DNA from 2 places in the Paenibacillus sp. BT-177 genome. Region 1 is predicted to be linked to the other one. Evidence: riboswitches for the same ligand, from Rfam matches in the RefSeq annotation. Region 1 holds a riboswitch; the other holds the start of a gene.
The links. Region 1 has a riboswitch for cyclic di-GMP ahead of OIU26_RS08610 (glycosyl hydrolase). Riboswitches for the same ligand answer to the same signal wherever they lie in the genome.
Positions count from the first base shown of each region.

Region 2: another riboswitch for cyclic di-GMP. It lies ahead of OIU26_RS22710 (transglutaminase-like domain-containing protein); the one in region 1 lies ahead of OIU26_RS08610 (glycosyl hydrolase).

Region 1 covers NZ_JAOYTP010000002.1:492,378-509,206, reverse strand. The annotation lists gene galU (UTP--glucose-1-phosphate uridylyltransferase GalU) at 1-122, shown strand, start outside; gene OIU26_RS08670 (sugar transferase) at 139-837, shown strand; gene OIU26_RS08665 (glycosyltransferase) at 837-1,772, shown strand; gene OIU26_RS08660 (O-antigen ligase family protein) at 1,783-3,120, shown strand; gene OIU26_RS08655 (WecB/TagA/CpsF family glycosyltransferase) at 3,125-3,895, shown strand; gene OIU26_RS08650 (O-antigen ligase family protein) at 3,901-5,343, shown strand; gene OIU26_RS08645 (lipopolysaccharide biosynthesis protein) at 5,349-6,728, shown strand; gene OIU26_RS08640 (glycosyltransferase family 2 protein) at 6,751-7,590, shown strand; gene OIU26_RS08635 (glycosyltransferase family 4 protein) at 7,577-8,764, shown strand; gene OIU26_RS08630 (glycosyltransferase family 4 protein) at 8,761-9,909, shown strand; gene OIU26_RS08625 (glycosyltransferase) at 9,938-11,038, shown strand; gene OIU26_RS08620 (UDP-glucose dehydrogenase family protein) at 11,044-12,372, shown strand; gene OIU26_RS08615 (sugar phosphate nucleotidyltransferase) at 13,039-14,415, shown strand; cyclic di-GMP riboswitch class I at 14,571-14,652, shown strand; gene OIU26_RS08610 (glycosyl hydrolase) at 14,666-16,267, shown strand; gene OIU26_RS08605 (hypothetical protein) at 16,316-16,829, shown strand, end outside.
Region 2 covers NZ_JAOYTP010000011.1:31,680-48,508, forward strand. The annotation lists gene OIU26_RS22705 (collagen binding domain-containing protein) at 1-3,001, opposite strand, end outside; gene OIU26_RS22710 (transglutaminase-like domain-containing protein) at 3,362-4,132, opposite strand; cyclic di-GMP riboswitch class I at 4,184-4,265, opposite strand; cyclic di-GMP riboswitch class I at 4,303-4,381, opposite strand; gene OIU26_RS22715 (helix-turn-helix transcriptional regulator) at 4,489-5,364, opposite strand; gene OIU26_RS22720 (DUF445 domain-containing protein) at 5,948-7,204, shown strand; gene OIU26_RS22725 (ATP-binding protein) at 7,351-10,413, shown strand; gene OIU26_RS22730 (response regulator) at 10,522-11,673, opposite strand; gene OIU26_RS22735 (NAD(P)H-dependent oxidoreductase) at 11,874-12,548, opposite strand; gene OIU26_RS22740 (winged helix-turn-helix transcriptional regulator) at 12,737-13,120, shown strand; gene OIU26_RS22745 (stalk domain-containing protein) at 13,217-14,464, opposite strand; gene OIU26_RS22750 (YcnI family copper-binding membrane protein) at 14,656-15,405, opposite strand; gene OIU26_RS22755 (copper resistance CopC/CopD family protein) at 15,437-16,829, opposite strand, start outside.

The DNA.
Region 1 (16,829 bases):
GTCTTGGATATATTTTAACCACTCTTGAATTTGCACTTGCCAGCGATGATTTGAAGTATCCGGTTATGGAGGCCATGAATGAATGGCTGAAAAAGACCGAGAAAGCAACTACAGCGGGTTGAGAGGAGGTACGTCAGCATGAGCATGGAAAATTTACCGGAGGATGGCGAGGCTGTCATGTCAGGTAAAGCGTTTTACATGCCATACGGAAATACACAAATTCAGGATAAAACGTCCTACCTGGTCACAAAACGCCTCCTTGATATGCTGCTGTCTTTCGTGGGCTTAATCGTCTTGCTCCCGCTGTTTGCAGTGGTGGCCATTCTGATTAAGCTCGAGGACCCAAAGGGAAGTGTGTTTTTCAAGCAAACTCGGGTGGGCAAGAATGAGAAGTTATTCGATATGTATAAATTCCGTTCAATGGTGTCCAATGCCGAGGAGCTGAAAAAGGACTTGATGGAGCTGAATGAAGTGAGCGGCGCCATGTTCAAAATTAAAAACGATCCTCGGATCACGAAAATTGGCAGTTTTCTACGCAAGACGAGTATTGATGAGATTCCGCAGCTGTGGAATGTGTTGGTTGGAGATATGACTTTAGTCGGTCCGCGCCCGCCGTTGCCCAGCGAGGTTGAGCAATACTCCGATTATGACAAGCAGCGCCTGATTGTAACGCCGGGATGTACGGGTTACTGGCAGGTGAGCGCACGTAACAGTGTAGGCTTCGAAGAAATGGTGCAAATGGATTTGAAGTATATTCATGTTCGCAATACGTGGCTCGATCTGAAAATCATCATGAAAACAGGCGTTAAAATGCTGTTCTCCAAGGATGCTTACTGATGGATGCATTTAAGCGATGTCCCGCAGTGTCCGTCGTTATTTGCACCTATAACCGGGCGGACCTGCTGGAGAAAACGTTGATGTCTCTACTGAAGCTGGAAGACCTTGCACTGGCCGAGATCATTGTGGTCGATAACCGATCCACCGATCACACAGCAGCGACGATCAAAAGATTCACCGTTGCGCACGGTCAGCATATTCATCTTCGGTATCATTATGAGCGCGAACAAGGACTGTCTGCCGCTCGTAATGCCGGCATTACGTTATCAAAAGCAGACGTCATTGCTTTTCTGGATGATGATGCAATTCCGTGTGTTACATGGTTGCAAACGATTATGTCGGCCTTTGGGAACAATCCCGAGCTGACGGCTATGGGTGGGAAGATTGATCCTAAGTTTGAGACGGAACGCCCGAACTGGTTGACAGGGCCGCTTGAACTGCCTTACACGATTATTGATCTGGGGGAATCCGTTCGGGAATATCCAGCGGGCCTGAATCCATTTGGAGCGAATATGGCTATGCGCAAAACGGCTTTCGCCGCCGTTATGTTCCCGCTTCACTTGGGCAGAAAGGGAGATATCCTACTATCTGGTGAAGAGTCGTGGGTATTCGAGCAAATCCGTAAAAATGGTGGAACGATTATGTATCATCCGCACATGGCTGTAGAACATTTTGTTCCGGCTTCACGCTTAACGAGAGAATGGATTATGAATCGCTACTATTGTCAGGGCATGTCTAATGCTGCTCAGGCTGCAGGTCTGCGCGGCAACGCGGTGCTGATGGCAAAGGTGGCAGCCAAAGTGTTATACATCACGGTGGATTCCCTGCTGGCACGTACTGAGGGCAGGAAGCTGTTGAACCGGTGCAGGCTTGAAAATATCCGCGGAACGCTGGATACACTGCGCAACCGGAAAAGCGAGTCAGCTGCGGGGTGAAAGATTGAACATGAGTAACTATCCTTGGACTTCTAGAATAAACACCATACAGCATGTTTTTATTTTTCTACTAGGCGCTCTTGCTGTAGGAATTGCAGCTACCTATCAACCTGTGGTCAGTATTGCAGCGGTATGCTTACTGCTTTTGTTGGCTGTCTCTATCCATCATCCAGAGCGCATCAGCTATGCAGTTTTGCTAAGCACAGCGGTCTCTGTCGATTCTCTGTATCAGGGTGGCGTGTTCGGCATTGAGATATTGTCATTGTACAAATTGGGCATCTTGGCTCTGCTAGTGCCTTGCATGCTCGTTTATGGCATTCGTCTCAAGTTCAGCTATCCAGTCTGGGCATTGGTGATCATGCTGGGGATTACATTTGGATTTTCAGCATGGCTGCCTTTGTTAACGACCTCGATTGCCGTCAAGGCGTTCGTGGGACTATCACTGCCCTTCTTTTTTTTACTGATCCAGTGGAAAAAGGATGTGGCGGAAAAGCATATTCGACTGATCAGCCTGTTGCCGATTATTAGTGTGGTCATTGGATTAGGCTTGCAGGTTTTAGGATTGCACTCATTTACGGATGTGGAATTTACGGGCGCAGTCAGAGTACAAGGAGCGAATATACCGCCGCATTTGGCAATGCTCTCCTTTCTCGGAATCGCCGTCTCTCTGATTGAGGTCAAGCGCAAACCTAGGCAAGCTGGCTTTTATTACACGGTGTTGGCCCTGAATTTTCTAATCCTGATCGCCACCGGTACACGTGGGCCGATTCTGGCATTGCTATTGATGTTTGCTGTGTATCTGTTTGATATTGCCCGTCAATACCTCAAGGGAAAAGTCAATTATTTGCTACCGCTGGCCGGATCGTTTTTGGTTGCTCTGGGGGCGGTGGCCCTACAATGGAACAATTTAAAAAAACGCTCCTTCGAACGGGAGACCGACACAGGCATTGACCTATCGGGACGCTCGGAGGCATGGGAATATTTTTTGAACAGAGTACATGATTACCCTTGGTCAGGCAGAGGCCTTGGCGCGGTAACGGTTGCGAACGACGGGACGTTATTCAATGGTTTTGTTGTACCGCATAACGAGTATATACGCTTTTATTTTGATACCGGATATATCGGTTGCGGGCTCTTAATGCTTTCATTACTGATCGTGTTCGCTCTTATTTACCGGTCACTTGCCAAGTCTATTAAACCTTATTTTGCAACTTTAATTGCAGGTTTTTTGATCTACTCGTTTTCAGATAATACGTTGTCGACGGTTCAGATGATTATTCCGTTTTGCTGGTATTTGAATGCATTATACCAAACATCTACTCAAACCGATTTTCGCAAAGAGAAGTGATACGATGAGCAGAGTGAACATGTTCGATGTCAACTTTGATAATTACGATTTTAATGATCTACTCGAATTTATAGATACTTCTATTGAGCATCAGCGTCATTCCTACATTTTGACCTGTAATGTCGATCATGTGATCAAGCTTCGCAAGGATGATGAATTCCGTAAGGTATATTCGGATGCCGGAGCTGTAGTGGCCGATGGAATGCCTATCATTTGGGCGTCTAAGTTACTGAAAAAGCCCCTCAAACAAAAGGTGTCAGGCTCCGATTTGTTCACCCGGCTGGGAGAGGCATTTGAGGATCGAGGCTATCGTTTATTTTTTCTGGGTGCAGCTGACGGTATTCCTGAGAAGGCTATGCTTAATCTCCAGGAATCCTATCCAAACATGAATGTGGTGGGCTGCTATTCTCCTTCTTATGGCTTTGAGAAAAACGAAGAGGAGAACAGATACATTATCCAGTTGCTCCAAGAGGCTCGCCCAGACATCGTTTTTGTAGGTGTAGGAGCACCGAAGCAGGAAAAATGGATTTACAGATATTATGAGACTTACCGCGCTCCAGTTTCGATTGGGGTGGGAGCGACCTTTGATTTCCTGTCGGGGAATGTAAAGAGAGCACCGGAGCTGATGCAGAAGACAGGATTTGAATGGTTTTGGAGGTTGTCTCAGGAGCCTAAACGATTGTGGAAAAGATATTTGATTGAGGATTCCCAGTTCCTCGTTCTGCTGTTTAAAGAGATGTTCAAGCGGAAGCGGATGAAGGGAGGCCAGGGGTGAGAAACATGAGTCGGTTGGCAGATCAGCAGATTTCCTTCTGGCTAGGAAGTCGGCGTGGAATCGGCATGATTGGTATGGGGGTGCTGGCTTGTATGCTGCCACTCGCCATCGGATTTGTTAGCGCCAAGATGAATCCCACCACGAGCCAGCAGGGAGCCATATTGCTGGCGATCGTTTTTCCGGCCTTCCTGCTGGCGATCTTGCAATCACGGTTACTGATTTCTTACACACTGGTGGTGTGGGCAGTAGGCCCGGAAATCCGCCGCATTGCAGATTGGTTGGAGGGAACGTATCACTCGGTTTCCTTGTTGAGCGTGGCGCCGCTGCTGGTAAGCAGCATGCTGATCATTCCTGTGCTGCGGGGTATTCATCTGGCGGAAAAGCCATTAACCCGAATTGCTGTATTTTTCGGCATAGAATTGGCCTACGGAAGTGTGGTCGGGTTATTCAAAAATGGTATTGTTTTTGCTTATGATTTGGCCAATTATGTGGTTCCATTGCTTCTATTGCCTTATCTTGCGATTAAGCCAATGAAAGCAAAGGAGCTGGACCGACTGCTGTATTCATACGCCAACATTGCTGTTCTTGTAGCGATATACGGCATTATTCAGTACTTGACGGTGCCTCCTTGGGATGCATTTTGGATGAATCATGTGGAAATGAATTCCATTGGGGTGCCAGAACCGCTTCAAATCAGAGTGTTTTCTTCCATGAACTCGCCCGGCCCATGCGCTATTTTCCTGGCAATGGCACTTGTACCGATGCTGATGGAGAAACGGTGGCGAGGCACTTTGGGATGGATTGGAGTCCTGCTAACAGTTGTTTGTCTCTTGGTCACGCTCGTACGTTCAGCCTGGCTGATTGCATTCGTCATGTTACTGGCTTACATTCTCAGCTCATCCTCCAAAGGAAAGTGGAAGACTCTGTTTCAACTTGCTATCGTCGGCCTTCTTCTCTACATCATCGTTCCAAAACTTCCGGGGGCAGAAGGTTTGGTGGCTCGCATGCAGACGTTGACAGATATTCAACAGGATCATTCGTACAATGAACGTTTGGATCTACTGCATACAATGCTTCCGGCGATTACTAGCAATCCGGTCGGGCAGGGGATCGGGAGTGTAGGAATCGGAACCAAGCTTGATAACGGCGGCGATCTCGGTGAACTTGGGATTATGGATAATGGATATATTGCCATTTTCCTCACCTTCGGTATTTGCGGAGCATTCTTTTTCTTCGGTGGTCTGTTCGTTATCATCAAGCGCCTTCTCGTCCGTATTGCCGAACGGAATTCCAGTCAGCCTTATATCAGACTGGCGTTGGCTACATGGGCCGGAGCAGTAGCCAGTCTCATATCGGATAATGGTTTCCCCGGTATGCGCGGCTATTTGATCTGGATGATGATCGGAATAGGACTATGGGCAAAAGATGTCATCGCGGAAAGAAGGTAAAGGCTGTGCAAAACTTACAAGCATTATCCGCACCTGTCCGGACACTATGGTCCACGGTGATTCGGTTTGCCAAAAGCAAGGATAACAGCTCTGCAGCAGTAAAAACGATGATATTCAGTATGCTGATTCTCGTTGTGAATATGCTGACTGGTGTGCTGACGGCACGATTCTTGGGTCCTACTGGACGCGGAGAACAGACAGCGATGGTGAACTGGTCCCAATTTCTTGCCTTCTGCATGAGCTTCGGTGTTCCATCTGCATTGATTTACAATGCCAAAAGGAAACCTGAGGAAACGGGTAAGCTGTATGGTCTGGCCTTGCTGCTGGCTACGGTGTTCGGGGGGATGGCGACACTCATCGGAGTATTTCTAATTCCTTATTGGCTGCGCTCTTTTTCTTCATCTGTCATACTTTTCGCGCAGTGCTCCATGATGATGTGTCCACTCATAGCGATTTCACAGATCAATAATGCATTGCTTCAAGTTCGCTCGGAATATAAACAGTACAATTTATTTCGGTATCTGGTACCCCTAAGTACGCTGCTTGGACTGGCGATTCTGATCCTGACGGGGACGATGAATCCGTACACCTCAGCATTGGCCTACTTACTGCCAGGCTTGCCGATCTATATCGGTGTCACGATACGAATGATTCGGCTGTACAAACCAAAGGTGAAGAACAGCTGGACGCAATTTAAAAATCTCTTTACCTACGGTATGGGTTCATACGGGAATGATCTCATGGGGCAGGTTTCCACTTACATTGACCAGATTTTGATTGCGGGTCTGCTCAGACCCGCTGATCTCGGTTTATATGCGGTAGCGGTCAGCCTGGCCCGGATGGTAAATGTATTTTCAACCTCGATCATTGTCGTGCTGTTTCCCAAAGCCTCCGGGCTGGATAAGGAAGAGGCGGTGGCCATAACATTTCGGGCATTTCGAGTGACTTCAACGGCAACCTTTCTGGCTGCGGTGATGTTAATGCTGGTTGCTCCGTTCGTATTCACATTGTTATATGGTCAAGAGTTTAAACAAGCGCTTACGGTATTCCGGTTTCTGGTGCTTGAGGTTGCTATCAGTGGAGGTACCATGGTGCTGGCACAACAATTTATGGCGTTGGGTAAGCCCAAACTGGTTACCATTCTACAGGGTGTCGGATTGGCGCTCGTCATTCCATTGCTGTCCATACTCGTGCCGAGATATGGATTGACGGGTGCAGGGATAGCAATGCTGTCTTCGGGGATTTTACGGTTCGTTTTCATTTTATGTAATGTTAAGTTCGTACTGAAAATGAAAATTCCAAGACTGGTTATTTCCAAACAAGATTTTCAATGGCTCCGATCAACGATGTCACACTACATCCGGAAAAAGCCAGTTAACGGTTAGATAAAGAAGGAGGCACCCGCTAATGAACCACATGTCTAGCGTTCCCGCGGACAACCGGATATCCGTAGTTATTATCGCTCAGGATGATGGCATTCGAATTACAGCTGCCATCAAATCCTGCCAGCCCTTTGCGGACGATATCGTCGTCATTGACGGAGGGAGCAAGGACAATACGATTCAGGTAGCTGAATCATTGGGCTGTCGGGTGTTTTCCAACCCATGGCCCGGTTATGCCAAACAGCGCATGTTTGGTGTTGATAAAGCGGAATTTGATTGGATTTTCCTGATTGATACAGACGAAGTAGTGGATGCAGAGTTGCTTGGTGACTTATTGAAAGTAAAGGAAACGCTCCACGATCCGGCCAAAGCCTATTCCGTATTTCGCATTGGCGATTTTCTCGGCAAATGGATGAACAAAGGCGAGTATTTGGTTCGTTTGTACAATCGGCGAATTTATGGCATTACGAATAGTCTTGTTCATGAAATGCCAGATGTAGCCTCTTCTCAGATCATCAATCTGGAGGGCGTGTTATGGCACTATGGATTCCGCAGCATCAGTGATCATATGACCCGTTTTAACAAATATACAGATCTGGAAGCAGAGACGGCATTTAACAAAGGAAGATCCTTTCGAATTACCAGACTGTTGTGGAGGCCCCCCGCCCGCTTTGTACAGAAGTATTTTGTTCAAGGCTTATACCGCAAGGGGTTAGCGGGTTTTGCTGTAGCCGTTTTCTGGGTGATGTATGAGTTTCTCGTCTGTTTCAAGCATTATGAGTTAACCAAGCGGCGAAAAAAGATAGAAGTCGTGGATGGCGGACAGACCGAGCAGAAAGGAGAAACCAGCTATGTCGTACAATAACGGATTTCGTATCGCGGCAACGGGGTTGAGCTGGCCGTCCTTACAGCCAGGAGGTCTCAACACATATTTCAAATCCATCTGTGAGCAGCTTACGCTAGAGCGCAATACGCTGGATGCTCTAATTTGTAGTGATGAGCAGCCTCAGGCGCCTGAACGTATTCGTATTCATTCGATTGGCAGCAAGCAGCAATCCATCTGGAAGCGCCGAGAGCTGATGCAAAAATATGCAGCAGAACTGTTCGACAAGCAACCGATCGATGTGCTGTATTCCCACTTTGCTCCCTATAGTGTCGGACCGGCACTGGAGGCGAAAAAAAGAGGAATCCCGGTCGTTACCACCTTCCACGGACCGTGGACGGAGGAAATGAAGATTGAAGGACAAGGAATTAAGCATTTCTTAAAAACGACGTTGGCCAAATCCATTGAAATGAAAGCTTATGGTCTGGCGGATAAATTTATAGTGCTAAGCGAGACTTTTCGGGATATTTTGCACGAGCACTATAAAGTACCACTTAGCAAAATTGATATTATTCCTGGTGCGGCGAATGTAGAAAGGTTCCATCCGGCAGAGGATCAGGAGGCTGTACGTAAGCGGCTGAATTTGCCGCAAAATGCGACGATTGTGCTAACCGTTCGTCGTCTTGTTAATCGCATGGGACTGCTACAGCTGCTCGAAGCATGGCGGCGAGTAACCGAGCGACACCCTGATCATCTGCTGCTGATTGGTGGGAAGGGCCCCTTGATGGAGGAATTGGCTTCCAAGGTGGCGGAATACAATCTTCATAACCATGTAAGGTTGCTTGGTTATGTGTCGGATGAGGAGCTGCCCCTGTACCATCAAGCCTCGAACTTGTTTGTTGTGCCAACACAGGCACTAGAGGGTTTCGGTCTGATCACAGTTGAGGCGATGGCCTCGGGACTACCGGTGCTGGCCACTCCTGTAGGCGGCAACAAGGAAATCTTAAGAGGATTCCGTCCTGAGCTATTGTTCCAGGGGACGGACAGTGAAGCTATTGCTGCAGGGTTGCTGCGTGTGCTGGATCATCGTGAACTTCTACCGAATGCACGGGAATGCCGGGACCATGTCCTGAGCAGATATACATGGGGACATGTAGCGGAACAGGTAGAAGAGGTGTTCCGACAGGTCCTTGACAGAAAGGCGGCGGCGAAATGATGAGAGTAGCTTATATTGACCATACGGCAAGATGGAGCGGCGGCGAAGTTGCTTTGTATAACATACTGACGAATATCGGGGAACATATCGACCCGCTCGTTATTTTGGCGGAGGAGGGCGATTTGGCGGATCGGCTTCGGCAGCGTGATATTGATGTGCGCATTGTTCCACTAGATGATTCGATTCGTAATCGGGGACGAAATGCCGTCAATCTGGGTGCGCCTGCAGCAGCCTTTCGTTTGCTAGCTTACGGCAGGAAACTCGCGCCATTGTTGCGCGAGGAAAAAGTCGTGTGTGTGCACACGAACTCACTCAAATCTGCACTGTATGGTGCAGTAGCCGCCAAATCGGCGAAGCTGCCGTTGATATGGCATATCCGTGACCACATCGGTCCGCCGTATCTGAAGCCGATTGTAGCCAAAGGGATTCGGCTCATGTCCCGCTTTTTGCCTAACGGTGTGATTGCCAATTCCAAATCCACGCTGAGTGCATTGGAATTACCCCCGGACAAAAAGACGCTCGTCGTCTACTCCGCTTTTGCCAAAGCGATTACGGCTCGTGATTCGGCTGCGCAATTGCGTGGCGATGACTCGTTTAACGTTGTTTTGGTCGGCAGATTGGCGGAATGGAAAGGACAACATATTTTACTGGAAGCGGCACGTTCTTTTTTACCAGATCAGCGTGTGAAATTCTGGCTGGCTGGAGATGCGTTGTTCGGAGAAGAGGAATATAAACAACGATTGGAATCCACGATGCGCGAATATGGGTTGACCAACGTCAATCTGATGGGACACGTCGATGACATTCAGGGTCTGATGCAGCGCTGTGATCTGCTAATTCATACTTCCATTACACCGGAACCATTCGGTCAGGTCATTATTGAGGGCATGGCTGCAGGTTTGCCAGTGATCGCTTCAAACGAAGGTGGTCCCAAGGAAACGGTGGTACCCAATGAAACCGGGCTGCTCATTGAACCGGGAGACCCTGCCAAGCTGGAAGAAGCCATCCGCTGGATGCTGGAGCATCCACAGGAACGTCAGCAGATGGGTGAGAGAGGGATGGAACGGGTCAAGAAGCATTTTGTCATCGAGAACACTGTTAAGGATATAGTTCATTACTATAAGGGTTTGTTGGCAGGAGTCTGACCGACATTCGCGTTAAAGGATGATTCAGATGAAAATAGCGATAGCACATGATTACTTAATCCAAATGGGCGGAGCGGAAAGGGTAGTAGAGGTATTCCATGATATGTATCCGGAGGCTCCCATCTTCACAACGGTGTTCAGCGACGAGCGTCTGTCGCGCAACTTGAAGGATGCGGATATTAGAGCCACTTGGCTACAAAACATCCCAGGAGTGAAGGCCAACTTCAAAGGAGTGCTGCCGCTGTATCCCATCGCTATCCGTGATTTTGATTTTAGGGATTTCGACATTGTTTTAAGCTCTAGCAGCGCATTTATGAAAAGCATCCAGGTACCCAAACATACGTTTCACATTTGTTACTGTCACACACCGATGCGGTTTGCCTGGGATTACGATACATATATGGCCCGGCAGTCCAAATCCAACCTGCTCAAAAATATGCTAAAGCTGTACATGAACAGGCTGAAAACATGGGATGCCAAAACTTCTCGCAACGTAGACCAGTTTGTCGCCAATTCTTCCGTCGTTAAGCGGAGAATTCTGCACTATTACCAACGGGAGGCAGATGTTATTTTCCCTCCTATCAATACATCCCGTTTTAAACGTGCTACAAGCATCGGTGACTATTATCTGATCGTATCTCGTTTGGTGTCCTACAAGCGCATTGATCTCGCGATTGAGGCATTCAAACGTAACGGTCTTAAGCTACGCATCGTTGGCGAAGGACCGGATCGTAAACGACTCGAAGCCATGGCTGCCCCGAACATTGAGTTCCTCGGCAGGCTTGAAGACGAAGAGGTTAACAAGCTGATGGCCGAATGCCGGGCACTTGTCTTTCCGGGGGAAGAGGACTTCGGTATTACGCCTTTGGAGGCGAATGCGGCCGGACGGCCCGTTATCGCTTTTCAGGGTGGGGGAGCGCTGGATACGATTGTTCCTCATGTGAACGGCGTATTTTTCCGCAAGCATCAAGTAGACGATGTGCTGGAGGCCGTCGCAAAGGTTGAGCAACATGCATGGAATGTGGACGATATCATTACCCATGCCCGCAAATTTGATGAAGATAACTTCAAGGATCAATTGAAAAAGTATGTAGAACAAGCCTATGTGAACTTTCTAAAAGGAGGATGAACGGAATGAAACTGGCTGTAATCGGTACTGGATACGTTGGACTCGTCTCGGGTGTATGTTTTGCGCAAAAAGGTAATGAGGTAATTTGTGTCGATCTGGAGCAGTACAAAATCGATATGTTGAACCGTGCGGAATCTCCGATTTATGAACCAGGTATTGAGGAATTGATCGCGTTGAATCTGGAAGCTGGCCGTTTAGAGTTCACCTCGGATTTGGCCGATGCGGTACGTCGCTCGGATATCGTCATTTTAGCAGTAGGTACGCCTTCACTGGCTAACGGCGAGGCGAATTTGTCCTACATTGAACAGGCGGCCGCCGATGTCGGGAAAGCCATGAACGGGTACAAGATTATTATGACTAAGAGTACCGTACCTGTCGGAACGAACGAAAAGATTAAGGACGTAGTGGCTCGTCATACGAGTTTGTCTTTTGATATTGTATCCGCGCCGGAGTTCCTGAGAGAAGGCTCAGCCATCAATGATACGCTTCATCCAGATCGCGTCATTATTGGTCTGGACAATACAGGTTTGCGTGAAACAATGGTCACTCTGCATCAGGTATTCACGGATAAAATCTATGTGACGGATATCCGCAGTGCTGAAATGATCAAATATGCCTCCAATGCGTTCCTGGCAACTAAAATTTCGTTTATTAACGAGATTGCTAATATTTGTGAAAAGGTTGGCGCGGACGTTACCTGTGTGGCTGAAGGTATGGGCATGGACAAACGGATTGGTTCCTCTTTCCTGCAAGCAGGGATCGGATACGGGGGCTCTTGCTTCCCGAAAGATACGAATGCGCTCATCCAAATTGCGGGTAATGTAGACTATGAATTTAAGTTGTTAAAATCGGTGGTAGAGGTAAATACCGACCAGCGCTTTATGATTGTATCCAAGCTGCGTGAATCGCTGGGTCAGCTAAACGGCGTATCGATTGGCATTTGGGGCCTCGCCTTCAAGCCCAATACAGATGATATCCGCGAAGCTCCAGCACTGGAAATCGTAGAAACGCTCATTCAGGCAGGTGCTATTGTCAAGCTGTATGATCCCATTGCGATGGATAAATTCAAGGAGCGCGTGGATCACCCGAATATTATATGGTGCTCCTCCCCGCAGCAAGCCGCCGAAAGAAACGATGCTGTGTGCCTGCTGACGGATTGGGAAGAGTTCAAAGAAGTTGATCTCGTGCAATTGGGCTCCATTCTACACAAGCCAGTTCTGATTGACGGTCGCAACGTATTCACCGAGGAACAGATCCAAGGCTCTGGGCTGGAATACTACTCCGTGGGTCGTCCGCGGATGAGTGGGTGGAACAGAGATAAAGTGGAAGTTTAAAAGTGACAGATTAAAAAGTGACTGTGGTGATGTGGGAGGCACTGAAGGCGCTGCGCGTGCAGATTGTTCTTCCGATTGCTGTTACCCCCGGATTTTCTGGATTGTATTAAACATTCAAAGGTTAAAATCCGGGGATAAAGGCAAACGCTGACGCTTCTTCAGAACAATTCTGCCCGCTCCGCTGCTTTTGCCGCACCAAGTCACGATGTTTAATCTCCCACCTTATGGGATGGGAGTAGAAGGGCGTATCAGAAGGAGCGGCACAGTTGAAGCCGCTCCTTCCGATTAAGACGCCATTGCGGTTGTCGCAGCAATCTTGGCAAGGCGTTACGAAACCTCGATTACTAGAAGCTTGCAAGCACAGCGGGCAAGCGCCGAAAGCGTGAGATTTTTACAGGCTGACCGGACTTAATAATGTCCGGTCGTGCCTTTTGCACCACAAGGTATGATCGATATGATGCATTTTTGAGTAGCGCAGGAATGGATTTGAATCTGGAGAAGCGATAGCGGTCGCCTTTGAACCGGGATTCAAACCTTTATACGATTTTATACAATCGAATGAATCCCGGTCCAACAGCGATCGTAAGATCAAATTCAGCCCGTAGCGGGCTACTCAACCTTGCCTCATCCGATCGCCCACACATTATAGAGAGGAAGTGGAGATTTATGAAGCTCGTACTTTTGTCTGGTGGTTCCGGTAAAAGATTATGGCCGTTATCCAACGATTCCCGTTCCAAACAATTTTTGAAGGTACTGGAGAGCCCGGAAGGGATTTCGGAATCCATGGTACAGCGGGTATGGAGACAATTGGGAGACAACGGATTATCCGAATCCTCGTTTATTGCGACAGGGAGAGCGCAGGTCGAAATGATCCAGAGTCAGATCGGATCGAATACGCGCATCATTGTTGAGCCGGAACGCAGAGATACTTTTCCTGCGATTGCGCTGACAGCGACTTATCTATATTCCATTGCGGGTGTTTCGCCTGATGAAATTATAGCTATATTGCCTGTAGATCCTTATGTAGAGGATGCTTTCTTTGCTTCCGTAGCCCAACTCGAACATACACTTCAGGAGAGTGAAGGAAAGCTTGCACTAATCGGGGTTGTCCCTTCCTATCCTTCAGAGAAATACGGTTATATTATTCCGAAAAACGATGCCACTCAAGGTAGCACAGGCTACCGCGAAGTGAGCCATTTTCAAGAGAAACCCGACCGGGAGCAGGCGGAGCGACTAATGGAACGCAATGCTCTATGGAACTGCGGGGTTTTTGCATTCAAATTAAGCTATTTGCTGGATATTTTGGCATCCAAGGGCCTGCCGCTGAATTATGAAGAAATGCAAAAACAATATGCGTCTCTGGAAAAAATCAGCTTTGACTACGAAGTAGTCGAGAAGGAAAAAGACATCGTAGTGCTTCCGTACGATGGTTTTTGGAAGGATCTGGGAACTTGGAATACACTCACAGAAGAGATGTCTCATCAGCAAGTGGGTAGAGGGGTAGTAACGGAAGATTGCGTCAACACGAGTCTTATTAATGAGTTGGACATTCCTGTGGCGATCATTGGAACGAATGATCTGATTGTAGCCGCTAGCCCAGATGGCATTCTTGTGACCAATAAGGCAGAAAGTCCACGCATCAAGGAAGTGCTCAAGGCTCATGATCAGCGTCCAATGTATGAAGAACGTCGTTGGGGACAGTATCGGGTTGTAGACTATGTAAAGTATGACGAGGGTAATGAGGTACTGACCAAACGAATCCGCGTACACAAAGGTAAAAATATCAGCTACCAGCTTCACTTCAAACGAAGTGAAATCTGGACCATTATTAGCGGCGAAGCGGAAATTATTTTGAATGAGAAACTGCATAAAGTGAAGGCCGGTGACGTAGTTCGCATCCCTGAAGGGACGAAGCATAGCATTTTGGCTGTAACCGATGTGGATTTGATTGAAGTTCAGACTGGCTCTGAGTTGGTTGAAGAGGATATTGTACGCTTTTGTATGGATTGGAGTGAAATTTCTCGTCATCAATTTATCTCGTAATTATTTGCGTAAAAACGTAAAAAAGAAGATTTGATGAAAAATAATGGCCCAAACTGTCGAAATTGGGCGAAAACCTGTAAATTCATGAACATGACCTATTAAATTTTGGTAAAAAAAAGTCGATACTTAGGGTAAGAAGGAATCCAAACTCCTTCCAACGATAAACGCAGCCCTGTCGAAAGACTGGTACGCAAAGCTAAAGGGCCTTCCCGTAAGGATGGCAGCCTGGCTACCGAAAGGAAGAGCTAAAGTGAGATTCAATTTTATTCCTCTGTATCGACTGATACGTCATGTACTCCCCGTTGTTATACTTTTTTCTTTGTTTCCCGTCGGCTTTGGTGATTCTCTGTCTGTGGTGAATGCCGCTTCATTACAACCTGTTAATTCGGACGCTTCTACTCAGGCCCGTGAACTATACAATTATTTACTCAGCATCTCTGGAAAGAAAACAGTCACTGGTCAGCATGATTATTTGGAAAGTCCAGATGAATTAAGCAACAAGGTCCAAAAAATCAGCCAGGCGTATGTGGGTCTGCACGGCTATGAGATGGGTGCCATCTCTGGTCAATCCGACACTATAGAAGCAGCACAACGTAAAAATGTCGTCGATAGCGCTATTCGTTGGAGCAGAGCTGGTGGCATTGTGACGATGACTTTTCATGAAGCGTTGCCGGGTAGATCGCTGACTTGGGCCAATGTGCAGGCGAAAGTAAGTCAGGCGGAGTTCAATAAATACGTGACACCAGGCACTACGCAGTATAACCTCCTCATTGCCGATCTGGATAAGGTCGCTGTATCGTTAAAGCAGCTTCGTGATGCAGGGGTTCCAGTATTGTGGAGACCTTATCATGAAATGAATGGTGACTGGTTCTGGTGGGGAAACAAAAACAATTTCAATCAGCTATGGAATATCATGTACGACCGTTTTGTAAACACGCATCAGTTGAACAATCTGCTGTGGGTGTGGAGTCCCAATGCTCCCAATTCCTATACTGTCCCGTATACCCCGAAATATCCGGGGGATGACAAAGTGGATATTTTGGCAGTAGACATCTACAACAATGATTTTAAGCAAAGTCATTATGAAGGACTGCTCGGGTTGGCACGGAATAAGCCGATTGCCATTGGCGAGCATGGTGAGATGCCTAGCTCTGAGGTGTTGCAGGCACAGCCCAAATGGGTGTATTCCATGACTTGGGGCAAGATGCTGACTGAGAATAACACAACCAATCAAATACAGGATTATATGAACGATTCGAGGAGTTTGACACGGGATGATGTGAAAAATGGGCTGGCAGCAACCCAACAACCTGGGGCAGATGTGCCGACTTTACCGGATGAGGGACAAAGTGAGCCTATCCCGGTTCCGCCAGTAGTAATCGTACCCCCAGCTCCGACTTCTCCTTCTGTTCCTGATGTAGTATATGTGAACGGGCTGCGGGGCGAATATTTTAACAATATGAATGTGAACGGCAGTCCTGTTTTGATCCGTACAGACAGCAAGCTGGATTATAACTGGCGCGCCGTTGCTGCTGATCCCAAGGTAAATGCCGACCAGTTCTCGGTTCGCTGGACAGGTAAAATCAAACCACAATACAGCGAGACCTATACATTTACAACTATATCCGATGATGGTATTCGCGTATGGGTAGACGGCAAGCTGGTGATTGACAGTTGGTTCAAACAAAGCTGGACAGAGCGTAAAGGCAGTATTGCTTTGGAAGCAGGTAAAATGGTAGATCTAAAAGTGGAATACTATGATGAAAAAGGCGATGCGATGGCTCGTCTGATGTGGGAAAGTCAGCATGAAGCGAAAGCGGTGGTTCCCGGAAACGCTTTGTTTCTTCCTTGATAGATACTCTTTCCCGGTCATAAATTTTGAGGAGAGAGGGTGTATCATATGATGAAAAAATGGTTGACCCATAGGTATACGGTCGTATTATCCGGATTACTAGGTGTCGCAGCTCTAACCATGATCGCTTGGTTTATATACACGCCTTCAAAAAGTGCAGAATTGCAGACGGATAAGGTAGCGGCGGCCAGTCCAGTATGGAAGCTGGGCCAGAGGGATGACTCTTCAGCGGAATTTAAAGGAGTGGTCGGTAGGGATAATATCGAAATTTCTGCAGCAGCAGCTTCTACCGAATCCTCTGCTAAAGGAACATTCTCGGCGTTGTCGGAAGCAGAGAGTACAACAGTTCCGGTATTGCTCAGCAGTGGTGATATTCCTCCAGGTTTGAATGCATCCACGAATCCAGAACTGTCACTTCAGTATAAACTGAATCAGGTTCCTCCCAATGGTATGATATTCCGTGTTCGGATTTTGGATGCGGGCAAAGCGGTGCCGCAGATGGCTGTCTTTTCAAATCATCAGCTGTCCGGAATTATTCAGATTGCCGGGGTATCCGGTACTG
Region 2 (16,829 bases), on a different contig from region 1:
CTGTTATTTTGTAGCCTTCAGGAGCAGTAAGCTCCTCCAGGATGTAGTCATCATAACTCAATGAAGAAAATACGATTTTCCCGTCCAAATTGGTAGTTTGGACAAGAGGTGCTCTTTTCTGATTCTTGTCATAGAGTGCAAAACGTGCCCCGGATAGAACCTTATTGTGATCGTCCTCATCAACTTTGGTAATCTCCAGACTTCCCGTAACTCCTCCTCCTGATCCTGAACCAGAGGATGTGCGCACGGTAATTTCCTTACTTGTTTCCCTGATTTCGGTGGTCAAACGGTCGCCCTCGAAATTAACCTTATTGCTCACTTTTGCCTTGTCTTCAGCTTGAAGAAAGGATTTATATTGCAAAATATAACCTGATGATATAGCCTTCGCAAAGGCAAGCTCAAAGGATTGCTGACCTTGAGCAGTCGTTGTTATTTTTAGCTTATAATCCTGATCCTTGACTAACTCAGTGTCCCTAACAGCTTCTCCGTTGGCAGACACTTTGGTGGAGTATAGATGGAAGGAATCTTCAATCAGAATTTGATTATTGCTGGGCGTATCCACGATCTTCGCGTTGGAGACATGGGATTGCCCTTCATTGATATGGATGTTCCAGTCGATTTTATTTCCATTCTGAGCACCGGACTTTGTCACGTATTCTCCACCGTGGGGCACAGTCACTTTGGCAGCCCATTCCGAATCTACATTTTTTCCATCCATAAGCAGAGCGTTATTGTTAATCTCTTTGTCAATAAGCTCTCCTTCCAATGTTGTTTGGAAAGTGACCCAGTAAGGAGAGTTGATGGACTGGTTAAACTGGATGCTCAGTTCGTTGTTGTTAGCGGCGGAAGGCAAAACAAGAGTATATTGGCTCGAAGGCACTTCGCCCCCTTTTTGTACGCCATTCCACCACCCGAGCAGGGTCATATCGTACACTTTAACTGAATTTGGGACCAGTTTTTGTCCTTGTAACAAGGTATCCCTAATTTCAGCATGATTCAGAGTTTTGCGGTTATAGTTGGCCTTAATGTCCCATGTAATTTGCTTGGAGCTGGCATTGTAACTACCTGACTTCGCGCCATTTTGCTGGGTCATATTGTCCGGCCATAATCGAGCTTCGGCCTCAGCAGTTTGTGTTGGTCCGTTGTATAACCAAGTGATAGAGGTTTTATTCCAAAAGTCAGGCTTGGTTTTGTCGATTTTCCATTCATTGTTAAAGGTAGTTGTATAGTTAATGGTGTACGTGTCTTGAATCTTTTTATGAAAACGTATAGTGAACCCTTTTTTGTAATCCAGCGTAAGAGGGATCAGTTCGTAGTCTGTCGGTGATGTTAGTGTTGTTTTTCCGTCCGCGCTTTGGATCTTCAATGTGTTCGGCAATAAGGCCAGACCGCCATTCGGAAAGGCATCGTCGATAACGATTTGATCCATTGTATACTTATCCGCATTAATAGAAATGACCCAAGGAATCGTTTTGGTGTTATAGTTCGGTTCCTTATAGCCTTTGGTGATAATTATACTTTTCAGTTCGGTGGTTGTTTCTTTTGTTACCCCACCAGAAGTTACACTGTTCGTTATTTTACTATTTTTAACTACACGATCTATAGCCTTTGTTTGATAACGGATGGTATATGGGGCTTCAATATCCGTATTGAAAAGCAGATTGAAACCATTGGTACCATGATCGTCAATAACTGGAGTGACGCTGTATTGGGATGCAAGGAGCTCATCCTGTGTATCCCCTTTATACACTTTAAGTGAATCTATGATGAGTTGTTGGCTGTTATTAAAACGGTCACTTAATGCGGCTTTAGCTGCGGGAATTTTTTTGTTGGCAAAATTATATTTGATTGCCCATGAGATCGTTTGTGTGACTGGGTCGTATTTCTCCACTTTTTTGCTTAAAAAATCCCCGCGTTGAACAGTGACTGTAGCTGTTGCGGAGGTATCCTTCACATCGTCCCCTGAAAAAGTGGCTGTGTTGGAGAAACGAGTATCCTCGCTTGTTATGTTTGTGGAGTATTGAATACGGTAGGCGCTGTTAATACTCTCCTCGTTAAAACGGATTCTGAAGCCCGGCACAACCGGATCAGCCTCTACTGTATACTTATCTGCGCTAACAGTGTCCCCCAGCACGGTGGTTCCGTTCACATTAATTTGTAAATGGTTTACCCGGATGGAGTCCTTGACTAGTTCTAGTCCTTGGGGAGTTGGGTCGGTTACTACAGCGTGTTTGATAGGATCCAAGTGTTTATTTACGTCAACTGTCCAATGAATTTGGTCTTTTCCATCAAACTTTCCTTGTTTCTCCATTGTAGGACCAGCTGCAGGCTTAATATTTACGATAGCCGTTTGCTCGCCGCCTTTGATCGGGATCGCAATAATAACTTGTGTACTGCCTTTTTCTATTTGTGTGCTAAATTCAGTTTTGATCTCTAGCTTACCGCTGACATTAGAGTGGCTTTCTACGTAATCATTAAATGTCATAACCACTTTACCTTGACGGTCTACGGTAAAATGACCTACTTCACCATCTGTATTCGTCAAAGGAGACGTAATATCTGTGTAAATTTGGAATTGCTCAGGTAATTGAAAGGTAAAGGTGTCTCCAGCTTTATACGTATGGTTGGGCAGTTCCCATTCATAGCCTAAATGGATGGCGGAACCAATATCAATACGGCTATCGGGATTATACACTGCATCAATAACACTTCCAGTAGAATCTGTAAGGGTTAGCTTGGTTAAAATACTTTCTTGAGTTGCCCTAACTTCAGAAGTTGAGCCAGCAGTTGGTTCAGGGACTGGAGCCGGGACAGCAGGTGGGATGTTAATTGGCTCTGAGGGCATTGGATAAACATCGTTAGTCACACTCTGAACCGGTTCGGTTCCTGGGGTCACTGGCAGATTAGAGTCGGGATTTTGTGCATAAGCTTGTGTTGTGCTGAACAAACACTGCAAAAAGAGCAATAGCGCAACCGTTGCTGCATTCCATTTTTTTCTCATACGGTAAACAAATCTCCTATTCTTAAAATACTCTTATTTAACGGCTAATGGTTATTCCTTCGAGGTCGAGAGAACTGTATTTATATATTCATCATTCATTCATATGATGCTATGTTAGCCGCATTAATTACTTGTTCAGAATTTATGAAAATTTATGTTCGGGGATGAACTTCCTCCTTTTGTCTCGAAATTAGATAATGGTTGGAAATCTCATTGTCTTCCTGGACTAGAATACATGCCACATCTCAACAATTTCTCAACAAGGATAGAAAAAGAGCCTTGATCATGTGATCAAGGCTCTTCAAGAAATGTAGTTCTATTTTTTCATTTTTTAAAAAATATGAATTAAAAACATTGATATTAATATTGCTTTGTTTTAATGTATTTGGAGGGATCTTTGATCATTTCGAATTTCTGCTTACCCATATACAGTGCTGCATCTACTGTAGTGTCTACGACCATCCATTGATTGTCGATGTAGACCTCATTCCAGGCATGGTAAGTGTCCACGTAGGAGGATTTGCCCATAACCAGCTTGGTTGGTACATCTACACTTCGTAACATAGCAGCCATCAGTGAAGCATAACCATAACAAATATCTTTTTGAGAGCTTAACGTATGATCAATTTGTGGCAGATAGTCAGTCGTTAAGGCAAAGGCCTGATTGGAGTCATACTTGATATGACTAATTACGTAGTCATAGATTTTTTGGAGCTTCTCGCGATCCGTTGTTGCACCTTGGGTTAACTCACGGGCTTTTTGAATCGCTTGATTAGTACTACTCCAGTTAATATTTTGAACGGAATTAAGATACACCGCCTTGCTATCGTTTAGCTTTAACTCGATCGTATCTTGTCCTATCACTTTATATTGATTACCACTAAGCTGTTCCAAAATACTGATGTTATAGTTCCCATTACCCATTTGGAGAGGAAATACTTCTTCGGATTTCCCGGGTGTTAGATTATAAGAGTATTTTTGTGCATCTTTGGTAACCAAAATCTTGGTTTTAACGTTAGGTTTAACGGGGTAGCGCACACTGACCGTCCCATGATTTACATTGTTTTGATCCAACCATGCAACACTATCAGCAGCGTAAATTGTCGAATTTAAGAGTATTGCGGACAGCATGAAAAATAGGAGAAGTGTAGAAAATATCATTTTCCCCATAAAAAACTTCCTTTCGGTGGCCAGGCTGCCATCATAAATAGAAGGCCCTATAGCTTTGCGTCCCTGCCTTTCGACAAGTTTGCCATTTCGTATAAAGTTTTCGGAAAAAAGCACGACAAAAAGCCACTTCAACCGGTAGCTGGCTGCCATCATACAGAAGGCCCTGTAGCTTTGCGTCCTTGCCTTTCGACAAGTTTGCCATTTATCCTGAATAGCTTGTATTTTTATTCTATCAGTTAGGTACTCTATTAGGCAAGTTTAAATCTCAAATTTTCGCTATTTATCGACAAAGCAAGCTTGGAGATTATACATAAGACCTATTTTATACGGTTTCCCCATTTTTTGCGATAGGAATGAGGCGTTTCTCCAATGTGCTCTTTGAACAGATTGATAAAATGACTTGTGTTGGGAATGCCCACATATTGTGCGATGTCCACAATAGCTACATCACTAGTTTTAAGCCAGCTTTGAGCAGCCGTGATACGAACATTAATAAGATACTCAATAGGGGAAAAGCCAATCTGTTTTTTAAAGTTTTTAGCCAGGTTGAACTTGTTTAGACCAAACATTTCTGCTAGCGAATCCAGCGTGATCCGTTCGCAATAGGATTGATCCAGATATTGCTTTACCTTGCGCACCTCTGCCGTTCCATCTGAATTCGCGTTGGGATTGGTGTAGGGGTGCTGTAAAATAATCGTTAACAAGTCAACGATTATCCTGGATGAGAGCAGCTCAGAGGATAAGCTTCGTTCTGGCTGTACATGTAATAAGGTGCGCAGCTTGTCCAATACTGCACTTGAATCCTTTAGTGAGATTACGGGCTTATTGTGTTTATCGAATTGTTCGTAGAAATGGTCAATAAGATTGCCATATAGATTCACACTAATAAACTCCCATGTCTTCTGACAGGAAGTTTTGTACTGTACATATTCTTCGCAATTAATAAAAAGCATATCATGAGGTTTCAATATATAATCCTTGCCCCGGTATTGTAATTCCCCTCTCCCGGACAGAGTAAAAAGGAGCAAAAAAGAGGTGAGCTTTTGCCGTTCCATTACATAAGCATCTGTTTTGAAATAGCCTATTTCCTGTATATAAAAGAGGGATTTTTTAGCAAAAGCAGAGGGTGTACATATAATTGCAACTGGATCTTCGCTCCAGACATACTGGGCATTTTTTTGGTTTGTTGTCATATCCAATTCCTTTACAAAAGAACAATTTTAGTAAGACAATTGTAGTTTGTTTCATGAATATCCTTTTAGAACCGGAGTTCCCATTTACAAAGGTTATTTTATCACATTAAAGTATATTCATGTATCGATTTGAGGCTATACATTATATAACAAAATTAACCAGAAAGCACCTATTTGAAAAGGATAGGGTTCTTCTGGAATTCATTCCTTAAATTGATGGAATAAAGAATGATGTTGGGAATAATTAACTTTATCAATGAATGTATCATAATCTTGCAATTCCACTTTTTGAGGCATATATCCTTTAGGTTGCAAGAAAAATGGGACCATAATTCGACAAAATGATTCAAAGGGCTCATTTTGTTAGAAAATAGTTGTAACTTAATTGTTGTGATTTTGTTCACGAAAATGTATGGATAAGTGTGGTTATGCGAACTCAATTTAAGCTAATGTGCAAATTTTAAATATCATGCAATTTGTTGACAATAGAGTATGGTGACCTTTGGTATCTGCACAGGCAATGATATGATGGTACTACAGATGAAATGAAACAAATTTTACAGTTAGTTTGGAGGACTACATGATGGGAAAAACAAAAAACACAAAAACCGCAGCAGCTTGGTCACTTGTTATGATGGGAGCGGGCTTTGCTGCTACGTTACCTTTTCAACAATTTGGCTGGGCCCGTCTTTTGGCCGGATCTTTTGAAGCCGGACTTGTAGGAGGGTTGGCAGACTGGTTTGCCGTAACCGCGTTATTCCGTCATCCGCTGGGCATTCCGATTCCACACACAGCGCTTCTCCCTAAAAATCGGGGAAAGCTGACCGATGCCTTGGTTAACACGGTCGAGAACAATTTGCTTCATAAAGAAAGTATTGCATCTAAAATTGCCGAGATTAGACTGGCAGAGCTGGTGCTGAAAAGTGTGGAAAAAGGAATACGTACGCCCGAAGCGGTCGCTTTTATAGATGTTCTTGCCAAGCAACTTGTCCGTTCGATTCCGCTGGCAGAGCTGGCCCCGGCCATCTCAACTGGGATTAAACGACAGGCGACAGAATTCGATATAGGACCATTGCTAGAGGTGCTCGCCCGGCAAGCTGGCGAGCGAAAGTATGACCAACGGGCGTTGGATTATGCGCTGGAGCAGACGGAGTCCTGGCTACTGCGGTCAGACACCGGGGTTACGCTAGGCACCCTGGGGATGCAGGCTGTTAGCGGCTTGCAGGTCAGCGGGCTTATGCAGTTTGCCCTGAACGCTTTCCTTGGCTATTTGAATGAGGAGCGTATGGGCGAGATGATTCGTCACTTTTTGCTGGACCGCGTAGCGGAGCTTCGAGATGAAGGACATCCGCGTCGTCAGGCCGTCCTGGATGGGTTCAACACACAGTTGATTCATCTGGCGGCCAAAGATACGGTCAGGGAGGGGCTGAATCACTGGAAAAACACCTTTATTGATTCTTGGGAAGGTGATGCAGCCATATCCGATAAGCTTGAAGAGCTTCGTCGTAATCTGCTGGATTACATGGAAGATGCCAGTTATGTAACGGCGTACATTGTACCTTTGCTGGATCAAATGCTGTCTGATTTATGGAGAAATACGGGGCTGCTGGACAAGATCAATTCGTGGATCGTAGCAGGTGTTACCGGAGTAGTGGAAGCAAACCATAGTCAGATTGGTAATCTGGTTCGAGAAAATGTAAATCGAATGGATGATGCCTCACTGATCGCTTTAATGGAGGACAAGCTGGGGCAGGATTTACAATGGATTCGGATTAACGGTGCGCTTACAGGTTTTCTGATTGGAATTGTGCTTACTGGGGTTCGTATGTTGCTTGAGTAGCACGGACAATCTGAGCTAAGGAACGATAAATGAAATTTGTGTAGATAAGGTTGTGAAACTATGAGGATTGGTCACCATCCAATGCTGCTGGTTCAGATGAGAGCCCGGCAACGGTACGTTGATGTATGGTGCCGGATCACCAGTAGATGAATAAGCGGAACTTTTTTTTAATTACGCTGTCATTTCTGATCGTGATTATCGGCTTGCGTTTGTTGTGGTTTGATTATTACCACAATCAGGATTATCCCCGGGCCAAGGCGGGAATTCTGGATCTGAGGGGCTTGAATCTGCAGGAGATAAAGACCCTGCCATTAAATGGGGAGTGGGAGTTTTATCCTGGGACTTTATCTTCTTCTGCCGAACTGAAATCCTTACTTATGCAGAAGCAGCGCCAGACCATTCAGGTACCAGGATTATGGAGTGAGTCGGTATCTCCTGTTGATCATAAGGCATATGGCGTTGGAACCTATCGGCTGCTTATTTTGAGTGACAGGTCGGAGGACACTCTATACGGACTTCGGATTGGAAAGATCAGTACGGCATCCAACATATTTGTGAACGGTCGTTTAATTAGTCATAGTGGTCAGGTCTCTAGCAAGGTCGAACAGCATATAGGATCAACTGTTCCATTCTCTGCCATGTTTGATGCGAACAGGCAGGCCATTGAGATTGTCATCCAAGTATCCAATTTTGATTTCTCTGCTAGTGGAGGAATTATGAAGCCTATCATTTTTGGAAGCGCGGATGCTGTGAATAGCCGAACCAACTTCACGATCGCAATGCAAATTATGGTATGTATTATTTTGTTGCTTCACGGGTTATATATAGTCGTTATATTTTTTATGAATCCACAAAAGAAGGCGCTTCTGTATTTTGCGGGAATTGTAATCTGCACGGTATTATCCATCCTGACAGACGATGACAAGCTTTTATTGGACTGGTTCCCCATTAATCTGGGTCTTTCGTTAAAGATAACCACCCTTTCCTATATTGGAATAGGCATGTGTGTACTGAAGCTAGCGCAGTCTCTGTTGGTTCGATCCCGAATCATTCAGATTGTTTTTATAGGCCACTGTTGTTTTGCGATTTTGGTGTTACTTGCACCTGCATCCAGCCTGTATGCATTTCTTATGGTTCTTATCGCATTACCGGCTATTACTCTATGTGCTACAGTTCCCTCCCTTGCTTTTCTTAGAACATTCAGAGGGCAAAAAGAGGCTGTTTTTCTGTTGCTAGCATCCATTAGCATCGCATCCAGCATGCTGTGGGGCATTTTCAAGACGAATGACCTCCCCTATTACCCTTGGGATATTGTGCTGGCTTTTGTGGCATTTGCATCCTATTGGTTCAAACGGTTTTTTAATACGAATGCTGAACTGAGAAGGCTGTCGGACAGATTGCAGCGCGCTGATCAGGTGAAAAATGAATTTTTAGCCAACACCTCTCATGAGCTGCGAAATCCACTGCATGGGATGATCAATATAGCACAGACTGTGCTGGAGAACCGGGGCGGCGCCCTGGATGAACCCAACAGGAGAAACATGCAATTGCTTGTTACGGTCGGCCGCCGTATGTCCTTATTATTGAATGATTTGCTGGATGTTACACGTCTACGTGAAAAGGATATTATTCTGGAAAAAAGAAGCCTGAAGCCCAAGGCTGTAGCCTCGGGTGTATTGGATATGCTTCAATTCATGACAGATGGGAAACCTTTAAACATGGTAGTTAACATCCCTGCTGATTTTCCGAATGTATTAGCGGATGAAAACCGAGTAATCCAAATCCTGTTCAATCTCCTTCACAATGCTGTTAAACATACTGCTGAGGGGACTATTTCCGTTCACGCACACATCCAAGGCGAAATGGCCAGTATTCAGGTGCGTGACACTGGCGTTGGGATAGATGGGGAGACGCAAAAGCGAATATTTCGTCCATATGAACAAGGAAATTCTCATTTGACGGTTATTGGGGATGGGCTTGGACTTGGGTTGAGTATCAGCAAGCAATTGGTGGAGCTTCATGGAGGATCTTTGAGTGTAAGTTCTGAACTTGGTCAAGGCTCAACCTTTTCTTTCACACTACCGCTCGATCCCTCACCTACCCCAGACGAATCACGAGATAACGAGCAGGTATGTATGGATGAAGAAGCAGATACTGATTTTATAGCTCTACAGAATGAGGCTGTGATGCAAGTTGCAGCAGGCTCTGCACGATCTGCCATACTCGCAGTAGATGATGATCCGGTCAATTTAAGGGTGTTAGAGGGCATTCTCGCCTCGGAGTCGGAGCCTTACGAACTTGTCACTGTAACCAGTGCCCAGGATGCCTTACATAGGCTGGATCATCGGGAATGGGATTTAATTATAGCCGATGTCATGATGCCCCAAATGTCGGGTTATGAGTTAACTCGGCGTGTGAGGGAATACTTTAGCATTTCCGAGCTGCCTGTGTTGCTGTTGACTGCACGTAGTCAGCAGGAGGACTTATATACGGGATTTCTTGCAGGGGCCAACGATTACATTATGAAGCCTGTGGATTCCATGGAATTGAAATCAAGGGTCCGTGCCTTGACTGACGTTAAAAAGTCCGCAAGGGAGAGGCTTTGGATGGAGGCTGCATGGTTACAGGCACAAATCAAACCTCATTTTTTGTTTAACACCTTGAATACCATTGCATCTTTAAGTCATGTGGATCACACCAGAATGGTGAATCTTATTGAAGAATTCGGCAAATATTTAAGATCAAGCTTTAACCCTCAAAATCTGGATAGAGTCGTATCACTGGAATATGAGCTTGCTCTCCTGAAATCTTATCTTTATATAGAGAAGGAACGCTTTGGCAATAGACTAGATATTGTATGGGAAGTAGACGAACAGATATCTTTGTTATTGCCACCGTTATCGATTCAGCCACTTGCAGAAAATGCAATCAGGCATGGTATCATGAATCGGATAGATGGAGGAACATTGTGTATTCGTATTCAGCAGCGGGAGGATGGAACAGAAATAGCGATCATTGATGATGGTGTGGGCATGAGTCAAGAGGAACTGGACCGTCTGTTGAGTCCTCATCAAGAACAGGATAGCGGGATTGGATTACGGAATACAGATCGACGTTTGAAGCAAGTATACGGTAAAGGATTATCTATTAGCAGTCTTCCCAACCAGGGTACAACGGTAAGCTTCCATGTTCCCCAGGTACAAAGATAAGGAACATAATATCTCTGTCCCGTAGGTCCTCTATACAGAACGAGGCGAAGTAAGTGACGCTTCTAATGGGGACTCTACGGGTACGGAGAATGATTCCCAGTCGTGAAATTAGGCATGAGCCATTTGCCACTCTTTAAACCAATTTGTAATTTGTTCATTGGGCTTCTCATGAAGCTCTTCCCATAAGACGGATGATAATAAATCATACCATTTGATCACTAAGCTATTTTTATTCATCTCAGCATAAGTCTTCATTAATCCCCAGTAGGCTTCCTCTTCTTGGGGATGACGACTACAGATGCCCTCATAAATAGAGATCGCCTCTTCAGGCTGGGAGTTCCCTCTATACCATTCTGCCATTTTTAATGATACGGATAACCACATTTTATGCAGCCTTTGGCGTTCACTTTCAACCCACCAAAAATCATATTCTTGTAAATAGTCCCCTTTGTAAAGTTCCATCATTTTTACATAATATGGGATTGATTCCTTGTTCATCTGTGGAGCGGATGCCAGGAGAGACTCCCATCTTTCTGTATCTAACAGAACGTTTTGCGTGTGCAAAATATAACCGCCATTAGTATTGGAAATCTCTAAAAAGGAATGATACGGCGCTATCGTTTTTCTAATGTAATAAGCGGCTGTATATAAAAGAGAGTAGGCCTTATCTTCTTCATATTCTGGCCATAGTAATTCAATCAAAGCTGATTTGCGAACCCATTGGTCATGATTTTGGAGCAAGTACAAAAACAACTCCTGAGTCTTTTTAGTCCTCCACTGAATAACAGTGGGTTGCTGATCCGGTAATGTAAAGACGACATATTGAAAAACCTGTAACTGGAGAACAGAAGGCTGATTCTCAGGCATGGAGGCAGCTTGATCGTCACGCTTCAGAATGCGATTCATGGTTTTGATAAGACGTTCTGTCGTGACCGGCTTGAGCAGATAATCCAGTGCGTTAAGCTCGAAGGCCTGAATAGCGTACTTATCGTAAGCTGTAACAAAAACGATCTGAATATGGGGTTTGTGCTCCAAAATTTGATTTGCTAATTCAATTCCGCTGATCCCTGGAAGTCTTACATCCAAAAAAGCTATATCTATATCATCAAGTAGAATATAGTCCTTAGCCATGAATGGATTCGTAAAAGCTCCTGCAATATGTATGCCTTGTAACTCGCCAAGCAGACGCTTCATATAATCCAAAGCTAACTCTTCATCATCGACAATAACAATCCTTGTCAATATCTCTGATCTTTCCACGTGTACTGTACTCCTTTGTAGGCAGATACATCTTATTATATAGGATAACTTGACTACGGCTATAAGCAAACAGTTGTAGAAGAAAAAATTTTAAATAAAGAGGCGGGCTGCGATGGGCCATCGTTAAGATGAGTGATCGCAAGCCCGCCTGTTCAAATTGTGTCAAACTTAAAGATTGACTAACAGTATTGGACGAATATTTACAGGACCCAGCGTGTGACCTTCTCCAGGGGTTGTCTGGATTTTTCCCGCTTGGGTTCATGAGCACGATAACCGAAGGCGGCTATGACTGAAATATCCAGCAGCCCGTTCTCAAGCAATCCTTCTTCCTCTAAAATGGCATGTACCTGATCATAGTTAAAGCCTTCAATCGGGCAGGAATCGATGCCGATCTGAGCTGCCGCTGTCATCATATTGCCTAAGGCAATATAGGTTTGCTTGGAGGCCCAGTCAAATAACGTGCGTTCGTTTTCCAGCAGGCGTTGGTTTTCACCTTGGAAAATCTTATAGCGGCCTGGTAGGGAGGCAAAGTCTTCGTCAGACATCCCCTTAACCTCTTTATACATGTACTCCACGTAAGGAGAATCATAACGAACATCCTTACGTGCCAAGATCAGGACGACGTGGCTAGCCGCAGGAATTTGCTTTTGACCACCACTGGAAACCGCCGCCAGCTTTTCTCTCAATGCCTGATTTTGCACGACCACAAACTGCCACGGTTCAAATCCTACGGAGCTTGGGGAAAGTCGTCCGGTTTCGAGAATAAATTGAAAATCCTCCTCAGGTATGATGCGATCGGGGGCGAATTCCTTCGTGGCATGTCTGAATAAAAAGGCATCCAGAATTTCCTGCTTTTTAGCTGATGTATTGGACATAAAATGTACTCCTTTTGATATGGGTTTAGTTGGTACTCTATGGGTTTTCTGCTACTATAATGAGAGCTAATATCGAATATATAGTTATCATATAGAAAGTTTTTGCAGGGAACAAGTACGCACATATTTGTTCCTTGTTATAGGTCTGAAGGCTATTAGCCTATATCCTGTAGAAAGAAGGGGAATACATGGCACAGGAGATGGAACATACAGTTAGCGTTAATTTTGGATGTCCGGTAGCGAAAACTGTTGGGGTGATTGGAGGCAAGTGGAAGGGAGTCATTTTATATCATTTGACCACAGGACCGCGGCGCTATAATGAAATTCGACGGACCTTGCCTAATATTACACAGCGGATGCTAACCTTGCAGCTACGCGAATTGGAGCGTGATGGCATTGTGCACCGTGAAATTTATAACGAGAACCCACCACGTGTGGAATACTCGCTTACCCCGTTGGGAGATACGTTAAGACCGTTGCTGGATTTTATGAGAGACTGGGGGATCTTCTACGGAGAACAGGGATGCGAGCCTGTGGAGAAAATTTCCAAGTCAGGCAAGCATTTTTGCTAAGATAGACATGAGAAAAGCCCACCGATGATTTCATAGAAAACACATGAAAATCATTAGCGGGCGGAATAAGGACGGATTCCTTTTAAAAAATGGACACTATTTAAACTCGATCGATTCGTTCATCTTCGCCCAGGCCGTTTCTCCAATAATACCCAGACGCCAGATGGCGATTCCCTTGAGGTCATAACGTTTGGCTAAACCGATCTTGGCGTTAACGGTACTGTCTTTTTCGCTACCCATTGAAATTCCCAAAATGAGCTTGTCCCGCGAGGTTTCCTTCAACGCCAGCTTTATGGCTTCGTCCACTTTATCCAGTGGCTCAGGCGTAGATTTTTGTCCGTAATCATAGGCCATGATGATCAGATCGTCCGCCAGATTGCCCAGCGTCTTGTAATCATAGCCAGTGTAAGAGCTATTCAGCGGATGCAGAACGACGGTAAGCTTGAGCCCGGCTTGATGCGCTTTGGCTGATAACTTTTTAATAAAGGCGTTGTAATCGGAGCGAGCTTTGGCCTTATCGCCACTCCAGCCTAATCCTTCAAGATCTAACGTAATGCCCTTGAACTGTTTATCGGTGGCAGTGCTGACGATTTGGGAAATGGTCTGTTCTTGAAGCTGCGCATTTTCCAAAACCTTGGTTAGCTCATGATTACCGTCGACAGAATAAACCATCAGGTAAGGGGAAGTCCCCTGGCTATCTGCCTCCTGTAGAATAGACTCAGGCGTTACAGCTCCAGCAGCTTGAGGCCATTTATATTCTTTGCCGGTCGTTGTGAACTGTCCGTTCGTATCAATTCGGCTCCAGCCGAAGGCAACGGCATTAAAATTCGGTATTTTGGATTTTTGGTCAAAGGAAGACAGTGCATAGAAGCCTACAGTGTACATAGCTTCACGTGGCGATGTGATAGAGACCGTCCGTGTTCCCTGGTTCCAGTTCACTGTGGCTCCAAACTGTTGCCCGAAAAAGCCCAGCGGAATCATCGTGCTGCCGCGTACGGTTTGCGGTGCTGCTGTTAGTTGAACCGTTTGTCCATCTACTGTGGCATTGCGGCTCCCCATTTTGAGAACCACCTGCTTGGTTGCATTGCCTTGCGCTTTGGTAGCGGTGATGCTTTGGCTGGCTTGATCCCATTTCACTGTAATGCCCAGAGCCTCAGAAATAGCGCGAAAGGGAACCATCGTCGTGCCGTTCATCATGGCAGGCTGTACAGGGAACGGCAATGGATATCCGTCCAGCATGATGCTGACCTTACCCGCCTCCGCTTGTGCCAAGGGACTATAGATGCCCGCTGCGGTACTCAGAAAGATAACGCTAGATAACAGAGCCTTATTTACGATTTTCATCCTATGATCTCCTATGCTCAATAGATTGCAATGCTATCATGTTAGAATCGTGAGGTATCTACCATTTTACCAAAAAAATGATAGATAGGTGAATGTAAAATGATAGGATGAGATAACGATAAAAAAAGCTGGTGCCTGAATGAATGGCACCAGCTTTTTTACATGTAAAGCTCTGTTGTTTGTAACTCAGATTACTTGCGACGCTTGAGTGCAATGCCTACTGCTGCGGCACCAAGCACGACTGCGATGATCGAGAGGACAAGTGCTGTTGTTTGTGCAGCAGAGCTGGCTGGAGCAGAAGCGGCAGGCGTAGCCTCAGCAGCATTGTCCGAGGTCGGCGCTGCACTGCTGTTATCTTTGGCCGTATCTGTGCTCGCATGGCCCTCTGCGGTGCCTGCCGAATCATGTCCGCTGTCTGCGGCAGGAGCAGAAGTTTCGGGTGTGGCATCTGCCGTAATTTTGGTAATGGAATGAGGGTTGTTACTTCCTTCATCGCCTGTCCATTCCACAATACTTCCGTCACTGTAATATTGGAAGGCGTCCCAGGCTGCCGCGGTATTCTGGTCTGCATTTTGTGCTACAAAGCTGAAGCGTTGGTACTGTCCCGCTTGAATGCCGTCTTTTTCAGACGTCCATGTGACGGTGGTTATTTTGCCAGAGCTGTCTTTTTCGGTGGCTACCTTCCAATCCGGTACAGGCTCGTATTGTTTGAAAACGACCTCTTTAGGAACTTTTAAAGCGACTTTGGTGGTTGGAATGTTTTTTTCCACAGGCACTTTCAACGTGTATGTTTCCCATGCATTAGGTTGTGAAACGGAAGGCTTGACCGTCACATGCGCACTGGCCATACCTGCAAAAAGCAAGGCACCAGCCGCAATTAAACCTATAGAGGTTGTGAACCTGGAAAACCTGGATTTTGCTGTTTGAATCGTTATATTCATCTTCATTTCGCTCCTTTATAAAATAAAATAATTATTTTTTACCGCCTACATGCAGAGTGAATTCAGCATCAACCGCATCGAGTGATGCCGTCAGGGCATGTACTTTTACCGCCCATGTTCCTTCGGAGGTTATCAATTCCTGACTGCGGAAGGGCTGTTGTTGCTTCACGGGCAGAACAAATTCCTGTTGGTCTTGGTCAGGATTAGCTGGGGTAAGCGTTAATGTGATCTGCTGGATGCCTGAAACGGCAGCACCCTTGCTATCCTGAACGGATACCTTAAATTCATTGCTGCCCACAGCATTCGGACTAACTGCCAGTGTAACGCTGTGTTCGCCAGTAGGGCGAGTCTCCTCAAACGGTACAGCAGGTGCCTGGCCAGGTGACAGGTGAGTGAGCACCGCTGCCAACAGCATCACGAGCAGGCCGACGGACAGCTCGACACGCAATCCTCCGGCGGCTCGTTTGCTCGCTGCCGCTTGTCGAGCGCTGCGGAACTGGCTGGCTGCAAAGACCAGCATCACTAGCAGTAGCACTGATTTACCAAGCAGAACGAGTCCATAGGATGTGTTCAGCAGCATGGAGGAAGCCGGAATGTACAGCACCGCTCCATAGATACCAGTGGCGAGTAGCGCCGCCACCATAGCAATGCCCCAGCCAGCAAAGCGGCGCAGGGCGGCTTGCCGCAGAGTTGCCTGCTCGGTTACAGGCAGCTCCGACCCGGCAACAGGCAGGCACACCACCATGACGGCAAGTGAGCCGATCCAAAAGGCTGTCGCCGCAAGATGGACGAAATCTGCCACAATGGCTGGAGCCGGATGGGTGGCTGCTGCCGGATGCCCGACAAAGGCCTTGGACAGTATGAGGCTCAGCGTGAGTAGAACAGAGCTGTAGCCCCACACTCGGCGCTGGCGATTGGAAATGCTTTGATCAATTGCATAAATTAGCGTCACGCTCAGTAGCAGCACGAGAATCATCTGGATAAACCAGATTTGCCCTGCTCCAGTAAATTGAAGCGCTTCTCCCAGAATAGGGAGTGAGAAGCCCTCCCCGATGGAAACTCCGGCATCCCAAGACGCCTGAAGCGGTAGGCTAATTAAAATGGCAGCAGACGTTATGCCGTAGCCGCTCCAGAGCAGCTTAGTCCAACGGGGTAATGTGTCAGAGGGTCGCTGACTAAGCATCTGCTGTTCACTGCGATTCTTGTCTCGGTTTATGCTCGGTAAGAGGAACAGGCGGAAACAAATCGCTCCAAACAGAAGCGATAACCCTATGTAAAGGAGCCAACGGACAGCGATTAAGTCGATTCGTGATGTCCCAGAGCTTTCAGAAGGGGGAGCTTGATCGGTGTACGCATTGGAACCGCTACCTACTTGAAATGGAATCACTCCATTGACTGGATGTCCATCTGCGGACAAAGCTCTC